DNA from 2 places in the Shewanella seohaensis genome. Region 2 is predicted to be linked to the other one. Evidence: riboswitches for the same ligand, from Rfam matches in the RefSeq annotation. Region 2 holds a riboswitch; the other holds the start of a gene.
The links. Region 2 has a riboswitch for cobalamin ahead of L2713_RS07690 (ABC transporter ATP-binding protein). Riboswitches for the same ligand answer to the same signal wherever they lie in the genome.

Region 1: it holds a riboswitch for cobalamin, as region 2 does, so the genes downstream of both, L2713_RS04050 (TonB-dependent receptor) here and L2713_RS07690 (ABC transporter ATP-binding protein) in region 2, are expected to answer to the same signal.

The regions. Positions count from the first base shown of each region.
Region 1 is NZ_JAKILE010000003.1:43,730-47,149, reverse strand. Features, by position in the region: gene L2713_RS04060 (RCC1 domain-containing protein) at 1-282, shown strand, start outside; gene L2713_RS04055 (hypothetical protein) at 528-1,196, shown strand; cobalamin riboswitch at 1,322-1,555, shown strand; gene L2713_RS04050 (TonB-dependent receptor) at 1,665-3,420, shown strand, end outside.
Region 2 is NZ_JAKILE010000005.1:113,517-116,936, forward strand. Features, by position in the region: gene L2713_RS07685 (FecCD family ABC transporter permease) at 1-478, opposite strand, end outside; gene L2713_RS07690 (ABC transporter ATP-binding protein) at 475-1,440, opposite strand; cobalamin riboswitch at 1,574-1,732, opposite strand; gene L2713_RS07695 (histidine phosphatase family protein) at 1,913-2,635, opposite strand; gene metH (methionine synthase) at 2,846-3,420, shown strand, end outside.

The DNA of each region.
Region 1 (3,420 bases), on a different contig from region 2:
GCAGACCTTAAAAATGTCGAGCAACTGATTGAACGCATTCCACGCCTCACTTGGCTAGCGCCGGCAAATGATGGTTTTGCGGGGATCAGTGAAAAGGGAGAATGGGTCTCTTGGTCGATGAATCTCGGAATGTTTGATAAATCGCCGGTACAACCTGCCGATTCCTTGGTGATTAAGCCACTGGAATTTACCCCCGCTGCCCAATGTGAGACCCCAGAGCAACGGCAGGCAATTTTGAGTCAGGCAAGGCCGCAGCGTAAAATCAATTGGTCATTTGACTAACTCATTGTTGGGTATGTAGGGCATTCTCAGCTGGTGAAAGTTCATTCACCAGCTTTTTAAATCCATCATCGCCCCTATCTTTGGCTGCTATTTGCTGTTTTACAGTTGTTGTGACTGTATAAGTATCATTTTGTTTAGCTTTTTAACTGTTATCTTATTTACATCTTCGCTAGAATGCTGGATGTTTTCTATGCAATTTCATATGTCGTATTAACCCATAACAATGCGATACAAGGATGATAATAATGAAATGTATACCCCATATGCAGATGAGGTTATGGCAGGGCGCGAGCGTATTAATGCTGTGCAGCCTAATCGGATCTGAATCCGTCGAGGCGAAATTGGATATGCCTCGCAGCGAAAGTGGCGCGTCGCATACCCATGTGTTGCCTGTCTTTAGTCAGCAATTAGGATTTAATCTGCCAAAGGGTTGGCGTCAAGCCTACCATGAGGAACGTGCGGGCATGTTTATGGCGGAATTTGTGCCGGAGCAGGAAGCGCTCAATCAATGGAGTGCACTGTTTTGTGTGCAAGGCTTTAAGGACATGGCCGAAAGCGTGAGCCCAGAGCAGTTTTTAGATGCGATGGCTGAAACTTACCAAGCCGCCTGTGACGGTGAAGTGGTGTATCAAAAGCTAGGAGATACCCAAGTAGACGGTCACGAAGGTTTTCAAGCTATTCTCGGTTGCACCACAATGCCGAATGTCCATAGCGCGACTCAGTTTAATCCCAGTGCTTTTACTTCTCATCCCCAGGGCGAAATTGGTTACTATACCGTGGTAAGTGGTAACAAAGACTTGTATTTATTGCATAAATCGATGCGTGGCGATGTGTTTTCTGCCGATAAACCTCCCTTACAGGCGGCTAACAGTGCCGACTTTATTTCAGGCTTAGCGCCCTATTCATTAAAGTAGTTGTCAGTCGAGAGACGGATGAGCATGGACTTTCATCCGTATAGACGTCTATAATGCGCGCGCTCAGGCTTGATATGCCACGAGCCTTATTGGGCGTTAACTGGTTTTTCGCCCTCTGAACCTATTTTTAGTCAACCTTCTGTGGTGCTTGCGATGCATTCGTCGCGAGATAATCGGGAAGCCAGTGAAATTCTGGCACTGCCCCCGCAACGGTAAAAGGTGAGAGACGACCGCATTCGCAAGGTAGCTCAAGGTGAGCCAGAGAATTGAGTGTGTAAAGGTCAGTTTCGCGTTAGTCCTTCTATTGCTTGGATTAACATAGCCTAAGTCCGGAGACCGGCCCTAAAGGTGTTTTTGAGATTTCGGTGGGCAGATCTCAAAATGCGATAGTGACTGTCAGTATTTGTTACTGAATCAACGGTATCGTGGCGCCAATGCCCCGTTTTCCTTGCAGGAGTTAAAGGTAAAATGGGAACACATCCAACTAAAATCGCGCTGCTGATCGGCAGCCTTTGCAGCTTTTCTGTTATCGCCCCCGCCGTGGCGGCCGATGATGCCAGCGTCGCCAAAGTCGATGAGCATATCGTCGTAATTGGCCGTTCAGACAAGACCCCCTTAAATATTGCCGCCAATGTGAATGTGATTGATGCCGCTGCGATTGAGCAGAGTGGCGCAACCAGCTTAACCGAAGTGTTACGTGGTCAAAGTGGTATTCAGCTGTCCGACAATAACATTGGTACTAGCTTCGCGATGCGCGGCTTTAGCGCCAGCACCGCCGTTAACAACACTTTGATTTTGCTCGATGGTCGTCGCTTAAATAACATCGATATCGCCGCCCCTAGCCTGAATGCCATTCCACTCAATTTAATTGAGCGTGTCGAAATTTTATCGGGCAGTGCGGGCGTGCTCTATGGTGACCAAGCGGTAGGCGGGGTGATCAACATTGTGACTAAGTCGCCTGAGAATACGGGCGGTAGCGTGCAATTATCCGGCGGCAGCTTTAATACCTACGAAGGTCGCGGCGATGTGTCGGGCGCCATCAATAAAGATTGGCATTATTTCCTGACCGGCAGCTACAACCAAGGCGATAACTATCGCAAGCACAATGCCAATGAAACGGGTTCTATCCTTGGCCGTATTCAATATAAAACCGCCACAGATTCTTTCTTCGTTGAAACCAGTTATTACGATGATGACCGTGAAAATCCTGGCTCGTTGACGGTAGAGCAGTTCAAAGAAAATCCACGCCAGTCTTCTAATAGCAGCGAATATGTTCATGAGATGACCACAGCGGCACGCAGTGGTTATCAGCATCAGCTTAACCAAAACTGGGCCTTAGCGGCGGATCTGGATTACAGCGATACCTTAGTGACCTCATTAAACTGGGGGGCGGGTAGCCAAAATACTCGCTCGCTACTGATGTTTAGCCCTAAAGCGCTTGCTAATTACAGCACCCGTCAAGGTGAGTTAAACCTAGTCACTGGTTTAGACATCAGCCGCGGTAAGGCCGAGTTTGACTCTATGGCGCGCAGCAACGTGCAGGAAATGCAAAGTGCTTACCTGCAAGCTACTGTGCCATTAAGCCACACCTTAAGCTATGTGGTGGGTGGCCGTTATGCGCGGGTGACCGACGATCTGGTCGATGGCAATGTGTATCCAAACGGCATCGATTTAGATGAAGATGCGACCGCATTCGAGTTCGGTTTAAATTACCGTCCGAGCGCCGAGCACAGATTCTATCTGCGTGGCGATGAAAACTTCCGCTTTGCTAAGGTCGATGAGCAAGCTTACACCCCGAAAGATGTCTATGGCTTAAAGCCACAGACAGGCCGTTCCTATGAGGCGGGTTGGGATTGGACTGTGGCTAACCAAAGCCTACGCGTTAGCCTATATCGCCTCGATTTAGAAGATGAAATTGTCTTCGACCCGAGTGCTGAAAAACCTGTTGGCGGCAGCTTCCAAGGTGCCAACGTCAATGCCGATGCTTCACGCCGCTATGGCGCGAGTGCCGATTGGGATTGGCAGGTCACTCAAGCCCTCACCTTAGGCTTGGAATATAACTATATTGATGCCGAATTTACCGATGGGGTGAATGATGGCAAGCAATTGTCTTGGGTGGCTGAGCATACGGGACGCGGTTATGTCAGTATGGATTTTGCCGAGCATTTCCAAGTGTTTGCCGAGGCGATTTACACGGGTGACCGTTTTATCGAAGGCGATAACG
Region 2 (3,420 bases):
CCGAACCGCTAAAAATCCCCGAACTGGCTATTGCGCCCGCATTGCCAAACAGGCCAGAACCTGTGAATAGCGTCAGCATGACCACGGCACCAAACGAAGCGCCAGAGCTAATGCCGAACAGATAAGGATCGGCAAGGGGGTTACGGGTCACGGTTTGCAGCACGCTCCCCGCCAAGGACAGCCCAGCCCCCGCCACAAAGGCGAGTAAAATCCGTGGCAGTCGCAGCTCCATCACAATCCGTTCGGTCATGCTGGCCGTGCTGACTTCGACATCACTGGCAAAAAGGTGATTGAATTTATTGATAAACACATGCAGCACATCTAAAAAGCTAATGTTTGCCGCGCCAAAACTCGCGGCAGCGATGGGGGTGAGCAGGGCAAAGCCCGCCAAGCCTAAAATCAGCCATTGCTGGCGGGTGAGCGGCGTAAAAATGTGGCTAAAAAAATTCATGGTCACCAATTTGAGAGTGTCTATCATGGCGTGGGTTCAACGCTATGCTTGTGCAAGGCCGCGCTTGGTGCCCCGGAGGTATGACAGGTGCAGGCCATAGGAGGTAACGCTTGAGCCGAAACTGCATGGGAGTCACTCGCCGCGTCCGCAGTATCGCTCTTAGGCTTTTGATAACCATAAAAGTAATTAATCAAGGGGTTACCATGCTGTGGATGGGGCATGACTTGGGCGCAAACCCCAAACACTTCGGCGATACGTTCTTCGGTTAAGACCTCAGTCGGCGTGCCCATGGCACTCACCTGCCCCTTGTCCAGCAGCAGTAAGCTATCACACAGGGCGCTGGCCAAGTTGAGATCGTGAATAGAGGTAACCACACTGATCCCAAGGCTTCGCACTAGCTCTAAGATTTGAATTTGATAGCGGATATCGAGGTGGTTTGTCGGCTCATCTAAAATCAATAACTGCGGCTGCTGCACTATGGCGCGGGCGATCAGGGCGCGCTGTTTCTCACCGCCCGATAATCGATCGTATTGCTGATGCACTTTATGGCTCAGGCCGACCTTGTCCAGCGCCTTGGCAATCTTGTCACTGTCTTCGCTGGAATGGCTATCAAACATCCCCTTATGGGGCGTGAGTCCCATGGCAACCAATTGCTCTGTGGTCATATCGAAATATTGCGGCGTATCCTGCTGCACCACCGCCACTTTACAGGCAAACGCCTTGGGCGACAGCTCGCTAATGTCCTGCGAAAACAGGCTGATATGCCCTTTAGCAGGGCGAATAAAGCGGTATAAACAGCGCAGCAAACTGGATTTACCCGCGCCATTGGGGCCAATCAGCCCGAGCATTTCCCCCTTCTGCAGGGCAAAGCTTATCTCCGAGAGAATGGTTTTTCCCTCAATCGCCCAGCTCAATTGGCTCACTTGAAGTGCCATATTAGCGGAAGTCGCAGCGGGCGCTAAGGGCGCAAGACTCGATGTGGAAGGCATCACTAACGATTGCTCCCACATGGATATTGATTGGTGTTATTTGTGCCTGCCGCCGCTTGGGCCAACAGGGCGAAACTCATTAATATCATCTTCTGCTCCCTCGAGTTACCCGCTCGAGAACTAAGGCTGCACGCAGCGAAAACAGAAATAGGCAGGTATCCTGACTCGTAGGTAAGAAGCAAAACGCTTCGACTACTCACAGTTGCGGGTACAGTTCGGGCTACTGACGGGCAGCTCCCCGATTCCCTATTATGTTTGGGTTATCCGGCGCGCTTAAATACTGTTGCCTTTAAGCAATAGTACTCAATCGCACAAAATTCCTAACACCTATTTCTGCGACCTTTGAACTTAACGTACTGGGTTCGTTATCTGGCTCAAACGTCAGGGAAAAGCATTATCCTATATCTTGCTCATTAGGCAATGCTGTTTAAATCAGAAAATTTTCATCATACCCATGGCAGATGCGTTCAAGCTACTCACAGTGGCCCGAGGGCCAGTCCAACCGCCAGTATCTTTTACCTTGCTCATCCTCGAGGACATTAATCGTTACCACCGCCGCCACGGGTAAGGCTAGCTGACTGTAAAAACCTAAGGTTTTCACCGCCCCAAGCGCCCTTGACATCAAGTGGCGAATAACCCCGCCGTGGGTCACCACCCAGATATTGGCCGCGGGTGCATTGGCATTAAACTCCCCGTGGGCCTGTTCATCATCCATCGCCAGCAGGGCAAACTCTTTATCGAGGATCTGTGCTATCGCACCATCGATACGGGCTTCGAAACTTGCCATGGCTTCACCATTGGGCGGCGTCACCTCCCAGGGATTCTGCCAATAGGCCGCCATCCGCTCGCCATCGCGTTGATATAAGTCATCAAGCAGGCAACCATCCCAATCGCCGAAGGCTATTTCCTGTAACTCCTCCAGCAGGTTGACCTTCAGCGGCAAAGGCGCGGGCGCATCTAAACTCCTACCCACGGACGCACTCGAATGCAGCTCAGCCGCAAAGGCCTTGGCAAACTCGGCGCAGCGCCTTGAGGTCGAGCTATAAATGCCGTGGCACACAGTCGCCTGCGCCTCCACCGCCGCCGACATCTGCCGCCAGCCTTTGTCGCTCAGTGGCACATCCACTCGGCCCCGTAAAATCGCCCCGCCCTCGCATTCTCCATGGCGTAACAGTAATAACCTGAGCTGCTTCATCTGATCTTTCCTTTTATCGTTTTTATCTGGGTTATCTCGCCTATGCTATACCAACTTTAGCCTTGCCCTGACAATCCGATGTCGCGTATTATGGACGTCTATACGTATAAATGTCCAAAACATAACGAACGACATTCAATAATTAAATGCAATTTGTCACCCGATTGCGTACTTTGGACTCAACTTAGCTGTAGTAAAGGTAATCATTTTATGGCGATATCTCTCCATCGAGCCAGCCAAACACTGGCAGACATTCGCAACCAGTTGTCAAAGCGCATTCTGATTTTAGACGGCGCCATGGGCACTATGATCCAAGGCTACAAGCTGGAAGAAGCCGATTACCGTGGCGAGCGTTTCAAGGATTGGCATACCGACGTTAAGGGCAATAACGATCTTTTAGTACTCACGCAGCCGCACATCATCAAACAAATTCACACCGACTACCTATTAGCCGGTGCCGATATTATTGAAACCAACACCTTTAACGCCACCACTATCGCCATGGCCGACTACGACATGCAGTCGCTGTCCGCCGAAATTAACCGTGAAGGTGCGCGCCTCGCCCGTGAGGCCTGTGATGAAATCGAAAAGGCCACGGGGAAACCCCGTTATGTTGCCGGTGTGTTAGGGCCCACTAACCGTACTTGCTCTATCAGTCCCGATGTTAACGATCCCGGATATCGCAATATCCACTTCGATGAGTTAGTGACCGCTTACTGCGAATCGACCCGCGCCTTAATTGAGGGTGGCGCCGATATCATTATGGTCGAGACCATCTTCGATAC